2 regions of the Novosphingobium sp. GW835-FHT14H07 genome follow, and region 2 is predicted to be linked to the other one. Evidence: predicted binding sites of a transcription regulator. Region 2 holds the regulator's gene; the other holds the start of a gene.

Region 1 (7,947 bases), on a different contig from region 2:
CAAGGGATGACGCAGCGGCCGGTGAGTCGGTGAAGTCGGCGCTCGACCAGCTTTTCAAGAAGAAGGACGATCGCTTGCCGCCTGGGCGGTGAGGGCAAGCATCGCCGCTTTCCCACGGCGCAAAAGGCGTTAATCTGAATGCCAACAACAGCGCGACTCGGAACCTCTCCGAGTTGGGCGAATAACGGGCCGCACCCGCCGCTACCGGCATGCATATCGTGAGCCGACAGAGGCTCCGACTTGGGGGAGAGTACCGTGGCCGTATCCGATCATGTTGACCTGCCGACCTTCATGGAGGGCGTGAAGAAGCGCAATCCGTATCAGCCGGAATTCGTCCAGGCGGTTCAGGAGGTTGCTGAAGACATCTTCGAGTTCATGCAGGACAAGGAGGAGTATCACTCGCAGCAGATCCTGCGTCGCATTGCCGAGCCGGATCGCGTGGTCTCGTTCCGCGTTTGCTGGGAGGACGACAACGGCAACATTCGCGTGCAACGCGGTTGGCGCGTGCAGAACAACAATGCGATCGGTCCCTACAAGGGCGGCATCCGCTTCCATCCTTCCGTCACCGAATCCGTGCTGAAGTTCCTTGCATTCGAGCAGACCTTCAAGAACGCGCTGACCGGCCTGCCGATGGGGGGTGGCAAGGGTGGATCGAACTTCAATCCCAAGGGCAAGAGCGTGCGGGAGATCATGCGCTTCTGCCAGAGCTTCATGACCGAACTCTACCGCCACATTGGTGCCGACATTGACGTTCCCGCAGGCGACATCGGCGTAGGCGGGCGCGAGATCGGCTTCATGTTCGGCCAGTACAAGCGCATCACCAACAACTTCACAGGCGTGCTGACCGGCAAGGGCCTCGAATGGGGCGGTTCCCTGATCCGCACCGAGGCGACCGGTTATGGCGCGGTCTACTTCCTGGCCAACATGCTGGCGACGAAGGGAGAAGACCTCACGGGCAAGACAGCGGTGATCTCCGGCTCCGGCAACGTGGCAACCCATGCCGCCGAGAAGATCGTGCAACTGGGCGGCAAGGTCCTGACACTGTCGGATTCGGGGGGCTACATCCACGACCCCGACGGTATCGATCAGGAAAAGATCGACTGGGTGAAGACGCACAAGACCCACCGTCGCGGCCGGATCGAGGAATATGTCACGGCGTTCCCGAAGGCGACATTCGTGGCCGGCCAGACGCCATGGGGCGTGCCTTGCGACGTCGCGCTGCCCTGCGCGACCCAGAACGAACTGCTCGGCGATGATGCGCGCATGTTGATCGCCAACGGCTGCAAGGCGGTGGCCGAGGGTGCCAACATGCCGACCGATCTTGACGGTGTGCATGTCTTCAAGGCAGCCAAGATCCTTTACGCGCCAGGCAAGGCCTCCAACGCTGGCGGCGTGGCCGTCTCCGGCCTCGAAATGAGCCAGAACTCCGAACGCCGCTCGTGGAAGGAGGAAGAACTCCAGCAGATGCTCAAGGACATCATGTCGGGCATCCACAAGTCGTGCCTCGCCTATGGCGATCAGGGCGGCGGCTATATCGACTACGTCAAGGGAGCGAATATCGCCGGCTTCAAGAAGGTGGCGGATGCGATGCTGGCCTTCGGCGTCGTCTGATCCGCAAGGCGAGGCTGGAGAACCGGGGGTGCCGAACGGGGCACCCTCGGGTCAGACGGTCGGTTGCTCAAGTTATCTTGGAGGCGCTGTCGAGCAATGACCGGACCGGAGAGATCTCCTGCAGAGAGTAACCTGCAGGGCCCTGACTGACGATCCGCAGATTTGGACGCAGCTTGGAGCGCAGGCCGGAAATCAGGACTTGCAGCGACTTCGTGCTGATCGGTCGATGCGTCGAACGGCCACTGATGGCAAGCTGGCTGCTCCGCACAGGTGACCCGCGCGCGGCCACGAGCATGGACAGGACACGCGCCTCGCGGCCGAGCAGTGGCTCTCGGGTGAAGTGCTGAAGATGCAGGTCCCTGACTTCCTCGACGACCTTCGACTGCTGGCTCTGGGCGATGCGGCCCAGCACGGCTCGCACCCGCGCTGCAGCCTCGGCGACCGGCATTTCACGATCGAAGACATCGTCGAAACCGGCATTGAGCAACTGCGCTTTCACGCTTGGCCGTACTTCGCGCATGATGACTATCTTGGCCTTCATTTTCAGCAAGGGGCGATAGATGCGCATGAGCTTGCGGATCCGGACAGGGTCGCTGCCAATGACGAAAAGCGTGTTATAGTATTCCCGACTGTCATCGATATGGCCGATGTAATCGTCGGTAATGCGGTGGAGCTGAACCCGGCCCGAGATCGCACGAGCGAGCGCGGTTTCGGGCGCTGGATCGCCATTCCCGAAGTATAGCGTACGTGCACTGACGACTTCCTGGCGCGGGCCTTTCGGCTTCGCGCCCGGGGGCGGGCTACCTGGTCTGCCCCCGCCGCCGCCACCGGCCGCAGACTGCGGCTTACGGGATTGAGACATTTGGCAGTAACTTTCGATATACGGTCCGGATTAACTTTATAGATATTCTGCATTCTTGCAATGACGCCGGCCGGCTCTGCGATCTGTGAAAGGCAGGGCGCCGCGATTCGATCACAAGCAACGCTTCACGGAAGCGCGTCCAATTTGGCGGGAAACCCATCCGCGTCGTGGATAACGCCGTTTGCGCACCATCCTGCCGGCCGCGCATACTGCGAGAAAAGCGAGATAAGCTAAGGATTTGCGCCAAGGCGTTGCCAAATCGGCGCGAATATATCGTTCCCCTCTTGTTCCACGGGAACACAACGAGTACATAACCCTTGTTGACGGCTCGTGTCAGCCAACTCTAGCAAGGGAAACGAAGCCATGGCGGCTCAGCTCAAGCTCATCGAGGAAGGTAAGATCAAGGACATGGATCGTCAGAAGGCGCTCGACGCAGCCCTTGCACAGATTGACCGTGCGTTCGGCAAGGGTTCGGCAATGAAGCTGGGCTCGAAGGAAGCGATGCAGGTGGAGGCGATCTCCACCGGGTCGCTGGGGCTTGATATCGCACTCGGTGTCGGCGGTCTGCCGCGCGGACGCGTGATCGAAGTCTATGGGCCGGAAAGCTCGGGCAAGACCACGCTCGCGCTGCACGTCATCGCCCAGGCCCAGAAGACCGGTGGCACGGCGGCATTCATCGATGCCGAGCATGCGCTCGACCCGGTCTATGCCAAGAAGCTGGGTGTCGATATCGACAACCTGATCGTGTCGCAGCCGGATACTGGCGAACAGGCGCTGGAAATCACCGACACGCTGGTGCGCTCCAACGCGATCGACGTGCTGGTGGTGGACTCCGTGGCCGCGCTCGTGCCGCGTGCGGAAATCGAAGGCGAGATGGGCGACAGCCACGTCGGCCTGCAGGCCCGCCTGATGAGCCAGTCGTTGCGCAAGCTGACCGGTTCGATCAGCCGTTCGCGCTGCATGGTGATCTTCATCAACCAGCTGCGCATGAAGATCGGCGTGATGTACGGCAACCCCGAGACGACGACGGGCGGCAACGCGCTCAAGTTCTACGCCTCGGTCCGCCTCGACATCCGCCGCACCGGCCAGATCAAGGATCGTGACGAGATCGTCGGCAACGCCACGCGCGTGAAGGTGGTCAAGAACAAGGTGGCTCCGCCGTTCAAGCAGGTTGAATTCGACATCATGTATGGCGAAGGCATCTCGAAGATCGGCGAAATCCTCGACCTCGGCGTCAAGGCCGGGCTGGTCGAGAAGTCGGGTGCCTGGTTCAGCTATGACTCGATCCGCATCGGGCAGGGGCGCGAGAACGCCAAGAACTTCCTGCGCGAGAATTCCGAACTTTGCGACCGGTTGGAAGCCGCGATCCGCGGCCGCACCGACAAGGTTGCCGAAGGTCTGATGGTCGGTCCGGACGCGGACGACGACGTCTGATCTTCAAGGCGGCGGGCAGCCTCCATCCCCGGTGCAAGCCGGGCCCGCCAGCCAGACAAAGAGCCCGCGCGTTCCCCGGCAGGATCGCGCGGGCTTTTTGTTTGCGCGCCGGCGGTTGCGGGTTAACCTTCCACTTAAACCGCACGGAGAATCGCCATGGGCATCATCGTTCACCATCTCAACAACAGCCGTTCGCAACGGGTCCTCTGGTTGCTGGAGGAGCTTGGCGTCGATTACGAGATTAGGCACTATCAGCGCGATGCGGTGACCAACCTTGCCCCGCCCGAACTGAAGGCCGTGCACCCGCTGGGCAAATCGCCCCTGCTGGAGATCGATGGCCGGGTCATCGAGGAATCGGGCGCGATCGTGCAGGTCCTGTGCGAACGCTATGGCAAGGGCACATGGCTCCCGGCGGAAGGTTCGGACGACGCCCTGCGGCACCTTGAACTGATGCATTTTGCCGAAGGCTCTGCCATGACCCCCGTCCTCCTGCAGCTTTATACCTCGCGCCTTGGAGAGGCTGCCGCGCCGCTGAAGCCGCGCATCGACGAACAGCTGGCAGCCCATTTTGGCTACATGGAGCAGATCCTGCGCCCGTCCGGCCACTTCATCGGCGACGATTGGACCGGGGCGGATGTGATGATGAGCTTCCCGGCAGAGATCGCGGTGATGCAAGGAGCGGGTGCGCATTTCCCCAAGCTTGCGGCATTCGTCGCGGCCATCCACGCGCGGCCCGCGTGGCAGCGCGCGCGCGAAAAGGGCGGCGACTATTTCGGCATGTAAGGCATGACCAACGTGAGTGACTGGCAGGGGACGGTCGGACGGAGCTGGGCCAGCGAATGGCGGCGCACCGATGTCAGCTTTTCCGACCTGACACCCAAACTTCTGGCGGCCATCGCTCAAGAGCCGGGCGCGGCTGTTGCAGATATCGGTTGCGGAGCGGGGGAGCTGTCGATCGCCATTGCCGAGGCAAGGCCGCAAGCGCAGGTGACCGGCGTGGATATCTCTGCCGATCTGGTCGATGCGGCCCGCTCCCGCGCCATTCAGCCAAACCTGACGTTCGAGCTGGCCGATGCCTCGCAGTGGCAACCCGCGTCACGGCCGGACCTGTATGTATCGCGCCACGGCGTGATGTTCTTCTCCGATCCGCAAGCAGCCTTCGCCCATCTGGCCGCGCAGGCGATGCCAGGAGCGCGCATGGTCTTCTCGTGCTTTCGCAAGGCTGCCGAGAACGACTGGGCGGCGGCCATCGCGGCGCTACTGCCGAAAGGTGATTCTCCGCCAGCTTCGCCAACTGCGCCGGGCCCCTTCGCATTCGCCCTGCCGGAGCACGTGCGACGCTGCATGGCAGGATGGCGGGCGGTGGAGTTCGCGCCGGTGGATTTCCGGTACATCGCCGGCACCGGGCCAGATGCCGTGGGCGAAGCGATGGCGCTGTTCCGCCGCATCGGACCTGCTGCGGCGGCCTTGCGGACTTTGCCCGAGGCCGAGCGCGCAGCGGTCGAGATGCGGCTCGCCGAGCTTGTGGAGGCCCATCATCGGGACGGCGTGGTGGCATTCAATGCTGCGGCGTGGCTGGTAAGCGCCACGTCCGATCACAATGATGGATGAAACGTGCTTGTAGCGCGCCGAACGCTCGCCTAATCGGCCTTTCATGACTTCGACGAACGAAATCCGCCGCTCCTTCCTCGAATACTTCGGCTCGCACGGGCACGATGTGGTGCAGTCTGCGCCGCTGGTGCCCTACAACGACCCGACGCTGATGTTCACGAACGCCGGGATGGTGCCGTTCAAGAACGTTTTCACCGGGCTCGAGACACGCGCGACCCCACGCGCCACCTCGTCGCAGAAGTGCGTGCGCGCGGGCGGCAAGCACAACGATCTCGACAACGTCGGCTACACTGCGCGGCATCACACCTTCTTCGAGATGCTCGGCAATTTCTCGTTCGGCGACTACTTCAAGGAGCAGGCGATCACCCATGCGTGGACGCTGCTGACGCGCGAATGGGGCCTGCCCAAGGACAAGCTGCTCGCCACCGTCTACCATACCGACGACGAGGCGTTCGAGCTGTGGAAGAAGATCGCAGGCCTGCCTGCGGATCGCATCATCCGCATCGCCACCAAGGACAACTTCTGGGCGATGGGCGACGATGGCCCGTGCGGTCCCTGCTCCGAAATCTTCTTCGATCATGGCGATCACATCTGGGGCGGCCCTCCGGGATCGCCGGAAGAGGATGGCGACCGCTTCATCGAGATCTGGAACCTCGTGTTCATGCAGTTCGAGCAGACCGCGGGTGAAATCACCGGCAGCCTGCCCAAGCCGAGCATCGATACCGGCATGGGCCTCGAGCGCATTGCCGCCGTTCTGCAGGGCGAACACGACAACTACGACACCGACACATTCAAGGCGCTGATCGCGGCCTCCGAAAGCCTGACCTCGGTCAAGGCCGAGGGCGAGCAGCGCGCGAGCCATCGCGTGATTGCCGACCATCTGCGCTCGACCAGCTTCCTGTTGGCCGATGGCGTGCTGCCTTCGAACGAGGGCCGCGGCTATGTGCTGCGCCGTATCATGCGCCGCGCCATGCGCCACGCGCACCTGCTGGGCGCCAAGGACCCGCTGATGCACCGCCTGGTGCCGGCACTGGTCGCCGAGATGGGCGCTGCCTATCCTGAGTTGGGCCGTGCGCAGCCGCTGATCGAGGAAACCCTGCTGCGCGAGGAAGTGCAGTTCCGCCGCACGCTTTCGAACGGCATCAAGCTGCTCGACGAAGCGACCGCTGCGCTGGGCGAGGGCGATGCGCTGCCGGGCGGGACCGCATTCAAGCTCTATGACACTTACGGTTTCCCGTACGACCTGACCGAAGACGCCTTGCGCGCCCGTGGCATTGCGGTTGACCGCGAGGGCTTCGATGCTGCCATGGCGCAGCAGAAGGCGGCGGCGCGCGCGGCGTGGAAGGGCTCTGGCCAGGCTGCGGACAGCGAAGTGTGGTTCGACATTGCCGAGCGTGTCGGCGCGACCGAGTTCACCGGCTACACCGCCACCACCGGCGAGGCGCAGGTCGTGGCGCTGGTCAAGGACGGCAAGGAAGTCGAGAGTGCTGCGGCGGGCGACGACGTTACCGTGATCGTCAATCAGACGCCGTTCTACGGCGAAAGCGGTGGCCAGACCGGTGACGCAGGGATGATCACCGGCGCCGATGGTCTCAAGCTGGCAGTGAGCGACACCGCCAAGCCGCTGGGCCGCCTGCACGCGCACAACGCGAAGGTCGAGGCCGGCGCGATCAAGGTCGGTGACGTGGTGAAACTCGACATCGATGTCGAACGTCGCGATGCAATCCGCGCCAACCACTCGGCCACGCACCTCCTGCATGCGGCACTGCGCAATCGCCTTGGCGGGCACGTGACGCAGAAGGGCTCGCTGGTCGCCGCCGATCGCCTGCGTTTCGACTTCTCGCAGCCGACTGCACTGACGCCTGAGGACATTGCCGCGATCGAAGCGGAAGTGAACGCCGAGATTCGTGCCAACGAACCAGTGACGACGCGACTGATGAGCCCCGATGATGCGATCGAGGCGGGGGCGATGGCACTGTTCGGTGAAAAGTATGGCGAGGAAGTGCGCGTGCTTTCGATGGGCCGTGCGACGGAGAAGCACTATTCGGTCGAACTGTGCGGCGGCACGCACGTTCGGGCGCTGGGCGATATCGGCGTGTTCCGCATCGTCAGCGAAAGCGCAGTCTCGTCGGGCGTGCGCCGCATCGAGGCCCTGACCGGCGAGGGCGCGCGGCAGTGGTTCGTGGCCCGCGAAGAGGCATTGAAGCACACCGCGTCGATCCTGCGCACGACGCCGGAAGACGTGGAAGCTCGCGTGTCCGCGCTGATGGAAGAGCGCAAGAAGCTAGAGCGCGAACTGGCCGAGGCGAAGAAGGCGCTGGCGCTGGGCGGCGGTGCAGCCAAGGCGGAGAACGCGGACGAGGAAGTGGGCGGCGTGAAGTTCTCGGGCCAGGTGCTCGACGGGCTGGACCCCAAGGAACTGCGCGGAC
Region 2 (7,947 bases):
ACCGGCGTGCGCGGCATGACGCTTAAGGGCGACGACGAGGTCATCTCGCTGTCGATCCTGCACCGCGTCGGCACCACGCCTGACGAGCGCGAGGACTACGTCCGCTTCGCACCCTGGAAGGGCGAGAAGGAAGGCGAACCGGCCTTGTCGGCCGAGCGCTATGCCGAACTTCAGGCACGCGAACAGTTCATCCTTACCGTCTGCGCCAATGGCTACGGCAAGATGTCCTCGGCCTATGAATACCGCCGCACCGGACGTGGCGGTCAGGGCATCACCAATATCGACAACATTGCCCGCAACGGCCCGGTCGTGGCCAGCTTCCCGGCGACGCAGGCCGACCAGCTCATGCTCGTCACCGATCAGGCCAAGCTGATCCGCCTGCCGCTCGATTCGCTTCGCGTGATCGGTCGCGGCTCGGCGGGCGTGCGCCTGTTCAACGTCTCGGGCGACGAACATGTCGTCAGCGCCGTGCGTCTTGCCGAAGGCGAAGGCGAGGATGCCGAGACGACCGAGCCCAGCAGCGGCAATGAAAGCGCAGCACCCGCCGCACCGGAAGACGGCACCGCCGAATGACTGACCTCCCCCTCCTCGCCTACAAGGTCCTGACCGGCCCGCAGATGGCGCAGCTTGAAGCGGACGGCGTGTTCAAGGGTGCCGCGGTCGATCTGGCGGATGGCTACATCCACCTGTCGACCGAGGCGCAGCTGACCGAAACCGTCGACAAGCACTTCGCAGGGCAGGACGATCTCCACGTCGCCGCCGTCGATCTCGCCGCACTTGGCTCTGCGGTAAAGTGGGAGCCGTCGCGCGGCGGCCAGCTTTTCCCGCATATCTACGGCGATCTGCCGTTGAATGCAGTCGTCGCCTATTCTCCGATGGAGCGGGATCAGGACGGAACGGTCAGGTTGCCGATCGCAAGCTGACCGTCTGGGCTAGGGCGGAAACCGCTCTAGTTGCCCGCGTCGATCAAGGCCTGAACTTTCCGATAGAAGCTTTCGCGCGCCTCGGGCTGTGGTCCGGCGCTGGCGCGCGGCCAATCCGAATTGCTGGCAATCACCAGTTTGCGCTTGGGGTCAATGAAGATGCCCTGGCCGAAGATGCCTTGGGCGGCGAAAGTGCCATCGTCATTGGTCCACCACTGGAAGCCATAGCCGCGCCCTGCCCGGCCGATATCCCTCTGCTTGGTCGTCGCCTGTGCGAACCAGTCCGACGGCACGATCTGCCTGCCATCGCGCCCCTTGCCACCGTTCAGCACAAACAGGCCGAACCTTGCGTAATCGCGTGTCGCGGCCTGCAGGCAGCAACCACCGATCTCGAGCCCGGTCTTCCCCAACAGCCACGTCGCCTCGGCTTCCATTCCGGCAGGTTGCCAGACCTTCTCCTGCAAATAGGCGGACAATGACTTGCCGGTGGCCGAACTCACAAGCACGCCGATCAGGTTGGTCTCGCCAGTGTTGTAATGCCACACCTCCCCGGGCGGATAGGCGCGCGGCAGCTTGCGCATATAGCTGACGGTGGCATCGAGGCCGTCCTCCGGCTGGGCCCGATTGAACTCGGCAACATCCGACTTCGGGTCTTCGTAATCCTCGTTCCAGCGTACGCCTGATGACATGGTCAGCAGCTGTCGCACGCTCACGTCATCGTAAGCGCTGCCCTTGAGGCCAGGAATATACTGGCTGACCTTGTCGTCCAGGCTCCTGATCGCGCCATCCTGCAAGGCTGCGCCGACAAGGGTCGAGGTGAATGACTTCGCCACCGAAAAGCTGGTCCAACGACCCTTGGCATCGAAGTCCAGCCCGTAGCGCTCCAATCGCACTTTGCCATCCTGCACGATCACCAACCCCGCCGTGCGCTGGCTTGCCATATATTCGTCCAGTCCCGGCACGGTCAGCGGCTTGCCTGCTGGAAGAGGCAAAGGTTCGGCCGCAGGCGCAATCGTGTTGGCCTTGGCCAGAAACGGCAACCTGTCCATCGCCCGGAAAGCCGCATCACGCTGCCCTTCCCGCCAAGACAGCACGTCGGCATTGGTCGGTAGCGCAAGAAGAATTCCCCGCGTTTCCTTGTCAAGCGAGGCAAACCCGGCACCCCCGGCCAGCACGACCGCTCCTAACAAAACCCACCGCTTCCGCATCCACCGCTCCCGTTATTGACACTTGGGACAATAGCGAGCGCTGGCAGGGCGGCAAGTGACGTCAGGCCACCAACCGCACCTGCGATTGGGTGGAACCCGCAATCTTTTCAACGGCGAAGCGGCCGTCCTTCTTGAACACTTGCAGCCAGCTCCTTGATCCGAACGAGGCGGGTTGGAGCTTCGCCTTGCTCAGGACGGTAGCGAGCTCCGGCAATGCCACCCATTCCCGCTCGTTGGCCAACTCGTTCAAAGCTTCCCTGACTTTGGCCCAGTTGGCGGCTTCCGATTTGGACGGCTCTTGCGGGGGCTTGGCTTTGGTCGCAGCTGCCGTTGGTTTCTCGACTTTCTCAGAGGATGTTGCGGCAGCCTTCCTCGTGTTCAGAACGATATGGTATTTCGAGCAACTGTTTCGGAGTTTCAGGTCAGCGGCATCACCGCCGAAACCATGCACTTCGGCGCCCTCCCTGCGCAGAAATTCGACAAGTGGCTGAAAGTCACGGTCATTCGATGCAATGCAGACGCAATCAAACCCCTTGCGCAGGACGATTTCGACTGTCTCGACAGCCAAGGCGATGTCGGTGGTGTTCTTCTTGTTCTTTGAAGGTGTAACCTGTCTCACATCGAGCGGATGGTCTTTGGAATGGTCTATCCATTCGCCATTCGCCCCGTTTGCAAAGTTTCCATAGACACGGCGCAACTGCACGTCCCCCAACGACGTTGCGATCGCTTCAATCTTTGACATCGTGCTTGCGGGCACGTTCTCGCCATCAATCATGATGGCAACACGCTTCTTGTTCTGCACAGTATTCATCAATGTGCTTATTGCGGCAGAAGGCTTACGAAATTCCAATATGTAGTCACTTCGGATTGGAAACGCTTTCCTACAGGGCAGGTTTTTGCCATGGTGCCGACTGTCAGCGAAGCACCTTGAAAGCCCCGGAAATCCGCGCCAAAACTGCGTTCCAACTCCCGTTCCGCAGTTCTCTCTGGACAGTGTAAACCCCGTAAACCCCCATTCAGCATTCCAGGGACAACGATGAACGACCTCACCCATCTCGATTCGACCGGCACCGCTCGCATGGTCGACGTCGGCGGCAAGACCGAGACGCACCGCGTCGCGATTGCGCGTGGTATGATCCGCATGTCTGACGCCACGCTCGAGGCGATCAGGTCCGGCAATGCTCCGAAAGGCGATGTGCTTGGCCCAGCGCGGATTGCCGGGATCATGGCGGCGAAAAGGACAGGCGACCTCATCCCGCTCTGCCATCCACTGGCGCTCGATGCGGTCAACATCGATTTCGCCTTCGTCGCCGACGGCATCGAATGCACCGCCTCCGCTTCGTTGACCGGTCGCACGGGCGTAGAGATGGAAGCGTTGACGGCGGTGAGCCTCGCCCTGCTGACGATCTACGACATGGCCAAGGCTCTCGACAAAGGCATGGTGATCGAAAGTGTCCGTCTGATCGAGAAGCGGGGCGGCAAGTCCGGAACCTGGCGCGCTCCGGAATGAAAGCGCCGCCCCTACCCCTTGCCGAAGCGCAGAGCCGGTTGCTCGCGCTCGCGCCTTCGCTGCCCGTCGAGCATCGCTCGGTTGCCGAATGCCTTGGCCATTACCTAGCCGAGGACCTCCTTGCCCGGCGCACGCAGCCAGCGGCAGCCCTTTCGGCGATGGACGGCTATGCCATGCGCAGTGCCGATCTTCCGGGCCCGTGGCGCGTGATCGGTGAAAGCGCGGCCGGCCACCCCTTCGGCGGCGAGGTCGGCCCCGGTGAAGCCACCCGCATCAGCACTGGCGCCATACTGCCCAAAGGCGCGGACATGGTGCTGCTTCAGGAGGACAGCGCGCGCAACGGCAACGAGCTGAGCTTGACCGGCGAGCCACCGCAGCCCGCTTCGCGCCACGTTCGACCCGCAGGCATGGATTTCAGCTCTCGCGAAACGCTGATCTCTGCGGGTAGCCGCATTAGCCCTGCGCAAATCGCGCTCGCCATCGCCGGTGGCCACAGCCATCTCCCCGTGCGCCGGCGTGTCAGCCTGACCGTCATCGACAGCGGCGACGAACTGGTTCCTCCCGGCCACCTGCCCGACCTGCACCAGCTTCCCGCCAGCAACGGGCCGATGCTCTGTGCGATGGCCGCCTCCCTGCCGGTCGATATCCGCCATGCCGGTCCTGTGGCGGACGAACTCGCAGAATTGGTCCGCGCGCTGGACGCGGCAAACAGCTCGGACATCATCGTCACAAGCGGCGGGGCGTCAGTCGGGGATCACGATCTCGTTCGCCCGGCGCTCGAGGCCGTTGGCGCCTCGATCGACTTCTGGCGCATCGGCATCAAGCCGGGCAAGCCGCTGCTGGTGGCAACGCGTGGATCCCAGATCATTCTCGGCCTGCCCGGCAATCCAGCCTCGGCCTTCGTTACGGCCTACCTGTTCATGCTCCCCCTGTTGAGAGCGATGCTCGGCGCGAGTGCGCCTTTGCCAAAAGCCATCCCAGCCCGGCTTGCAGAGCCACTGGCGCAGGGCGGGAGCCGAATGGAGTTCCTGCGCGCGATATGGGACGGAGCGTCGGTAAGGCTCGACCCGCTCCAGGATTCCGGAGCGCTCTCTCCACTTTCAAGGGCCAACGCGTTGGCCGTGCGGGAAGCAGGGGCCGAGGCCAAACCGGCCGGAACGGATGTTCCTATCTACCTCCTCGAAAATGGCGGAATTGCTTGACGAGTCGCAACAGGTTGCTTATCCGTTCCGCATTCGTTCGCCGGGATGGAACATTCGCTCCCGGTCCATGAAAGACCAGCGGCTTCGCCTCGAAGCCGCGCATTGCGGAGTGGCCGCCGATGTTGACGCGCAAGCAGCACGAACTGCTCACCTTCATTCAGGTCCGGCTTGAAGAGTCGGGCATCTCCCCCTCGTTCGAGGAGATGAAGGAAGCGCTCGATCTGAAGTCCAAGTCGGGCGTCCATCGGCTGATCTCGGCGCTTGAAGAGCGTGGCTTCATCCGCCGCCTCCCCAACCGCGCACGGGCACTCGAAGTCCTCCGCCAGCCTGACAGCGCGGTGGGCAAGCAGAGCGCCGTTCGGCAGATTGCCAATGCAGATGGTGGAGCAACGGGCGGAAGCGTCACGGCGCTTCGTCCTGCACCAAAAGCGCCTCCCGTGCCTGTGGCGGCAAACGACGTGATCGAGCTGCCGCTGCACGGCAAGATTGCAGCCGGTGTGCCAATCGAAGCGCTTGAGACGACGGCGACCCTGCCAGTTCCTGCCGCGCTACTGGGCGCAGGAGAGCATTACGCACTCGAAGTGTCCGGTGACTCGATGGTTGAAGCCGGGATCTTCGATGGCGATTACGCGCTTGTCCGCAAGACAGATATGGCGCGCGATGGCGAGATCGTGGTTGCACTTGTGCGCGGGGAAGAGGCCACGCTCAAGTATCTCCATCACGAAAAGGGCATGGTTCGGCTGGATCCCGCCAACGCTGCCTATGATCCTCAGTTCTATCGCCCCGACGAGGTGACCGTGCAGGGCAAGCTTGCAGGCTTGTTGCGGCGCTACCACTGACGTTTGTTGCAACATAGCGCCCGACCATCGGGCGTGCCTGATGACAAAGGCCGCTGCGCAGGAAATGCGCGGCGGCTTTTTTTGCATCAGCATGTTATGGTAAATATCAATCGATTTGGTTGAGATTTTTCTGGATGTGGTCCAGTGTGAGGTATAGTATCCGCTGTTACCGAATGCCCCGCCGTGGGGCTCCCCTTTCCGGGACGGCCCGCCAGAACATGGGGCGTCGGCAACGGAAGAGGTGTTGCCAATGGCTTATGCAATCGAGAATACGAGACGCAGGCAGACACAGACCTTCATCGCGGTCGGGCTGCTTCATGGAGTGGCGATCTGGGCGATCGCTTCAGGGTTCGCCAACAGCATGGTCACGATCCTGACGGACCGACTTCCTGCCAAGCAGTGGGAGGACGAGGAGGTGAAGGTAACGCCTGTCGTGCCGCCGCCGGACGTGAAACCTTCCCCACAGCCTGACAGCCGCTCGCTGGTGGCCCCCCGCCCCGACATCGCGATTACGCCGGTGGATCCTTCAAGCACAGTCCGGGAAATCGAGGTCACCCCGATCACACCAGTCGACCCTATCCCGAACGTCCTGCCCGAGCCCCACCCCTCTCCCTCGCCGAGCTTTGCCGTGCGCACAGCATCACCGAAGGGATCGCCGGGCTCATGGATCTCGGACCGCGACTATCCCTCGGCCGCAATCAGAGAGGAAAGAGAAGGGCTAACCCGCTTTCGGCTCTCGATAGGCGTGGATGGCCGCGTCACGGGATGCGAGATTACCGGATCGAGCGGGTCTCCTGACCTTGATGCAGCGACATGCACGAAAGTCAGCGCGCGGGCGCGGTTCACTCCTGCACTTGGCAGCGACGGCATGCCGACTGCGGGGAGCTACGTCGGTTCGGTGCGCTGGGTCCTCCCCTGATGAATTGAGCCGGGCGAACGTCAGGTTCGCCCGGCAAGTCTGGCGGAAAGGAGCGCTGCTTCGAGATTATCGCCCGCCGGACAAGGGCATGGACCGCCCTGGGTCGCATTCATCGCTTGGAAGCCACTGGCGCCGTTACCGGCACGGTTGCATCAGGCGCATCCGTCGCTCCAACTCCGACGTCGTTGAGTTGCGTCAGGCTGGGCGTCGGGCGCGGTACTGGCCAGCGATACCAACCATGCTGGCCCTGCGTTTCCGCTACGGTGCGAATCCGGCCAGAGGCAAGATCGATGGATATGCCTCCCGTATTGGCGAGATAGGATCGGTCTGCCTTCAGCATGCGCGGGCGGCACGATGCCGGAAGGCGTCGATCGGCGATGACGATGTCGGCCCGCTCGCAGGCCGCCACAAGCGCCATGTCGTCAATGTAGTTTCGGCTGCGGGCCATCAGGAGCGTAAAACGCCGTTCGTTTCTGAGCACCGTTGCAGCGCAGAAGTCTTCATTGCAGCGAGCACCCGGCCATTCATCGAGGCGACGAAGGCTGCCTTCCATTCCGGCAAGTTCGAGCAAGTTGTCCCGCATGTAATCGCCCCTTCCCATGCGCAGGACGATCAGGTCCGATCCTTCGCCGGCTATGCCGACGTGATGGCCATCACCGGTGACAAGCACATCGGGCCGCGGCGTCAGGACCATGGCGGTGATGGCAAGACCGGCGGGTATGGTGCCAAGAAGGCGCACCTTGCCCACCCAGAGTGCCAGCCACAACATGCCGACGAGGAACAGCGCGTAGCTCCATGTTTCGAAGGGCGGCATTGCAGTTACTGAGCCGGGTTGTGATGCCACGAAGTGTGCCAGCGCCAGCAGCAGATCGAGGGACTTGCCAACCAGCCACCAAACCGGTGCGCCAAGGCCTGCGAGATCAAACACCAGGGCCAAGCCGATCAGCGGCATGGTCACGAAAGTGGTCAGCGGAATGGCAATGACGTTTGCCAGCGAGCCATAAACGCCAGCGCGATGAAAATGGAACAGGCCGATTGGCATCAGTGCGAGTTCAATGACCATGCCGGTAGCCAGCAACATTACGAAGCTTCGCCCAGCCCGGACCAGGGGCCCATGGTGTTCACCGGTGAGGAACGAGCGAACCGGGCCCGCCGAGTGAAAGGCGATGATCGCAATCACGGCCGCGAAACTCATCTGGAAGCTGGGGCCAAGGACGGCATCGGGCCAGAACAGCATGACGACAAAGCCGCCAACTGCGACCATTCGCATCGATAGTGGATCGCGTCCCAAGGCCAGCGCACCAAGTACAAGCAATGCCCCGATGCACGACCGGATGGTGGGCACT

Evidence for each region. Region 2 encodes LexA, which represses DNA repair genes until DNA is damaged. Its sites were predicted from a motif close to GTTCCNCNCTTGTTCT; they were not measured.
Region 1: recA (recombinase RecA) is a predicted target of LexA. The motif match lies at 2,749-2,764, and genes of this name have one in related genera.

Annotation. Positions count from the first base shown of each region.
Region 1 covers NZ_JBXAFX010000014.1:18,191-26,137, forward strand. Annotated here, with positions in the region: gene AC1Q5P_RS13685 (SRPBCC family protein) at 1-92, shown strand, start outside; gene gdhA (NADP-specific glutamate dehydrogenase) at 256-1,611, shown strand; gene AC1Q5P_RS13695 (helix-turn-helix domain-containing protein) at 1,679-2,473, opposite strand; gene recA (recombinase RecA) at 2,837-3,907, shown strand; gene AC1Q5P_RS13705 (glutathione S-transferase family protein) at 4,064-4,690, shown strand; gene AC1Q5P_RS13710 (class I SAM-dependent methyltransferase) at 4,694-5,518, shown strand; gene alaS (alanine--tRNA ligase) at 5,562-7,947, shown strand, end outside.
Region 2 covers NZ_JBXAFX010000001.1:117,959-125,905, reverse strand. Annotated here, with positions in the region: gene gyrA (DNA gyrase subunit A) at 1-573, shown strand, start outside; gene AC1Q5P_RS00610 (DUF952 domain-containing protein) at 570-923, shown strand; gene AC1Q5P_RS00605 (serine hydrolase domain-containing protein) at 950-2,131, opposite strand; gene AC1Q5P_RS00600 (NYN domain-containing protein) at 2,193-2,942, opposite strand; gene moaC (cyclic pyranopterin monophosphate synthase MoaC) at 3,168-3,641, shown strand; gene AC1Q5P_RS00590 (molybdopterin molybdotransferase MoeA) at 3,638-4,843, shown strand; gene lexA (transcriptional repressor LexA) at 4,963-5,682, shown strand; gene AC1Q5P_RS00580 (energy transducer TonB) at 5,933-6,601, shown strand; gene AC1Q5P_RS00575 (ComEC/Rec2 family competence protein) at 6,711-7,947, opposite strand, start outside.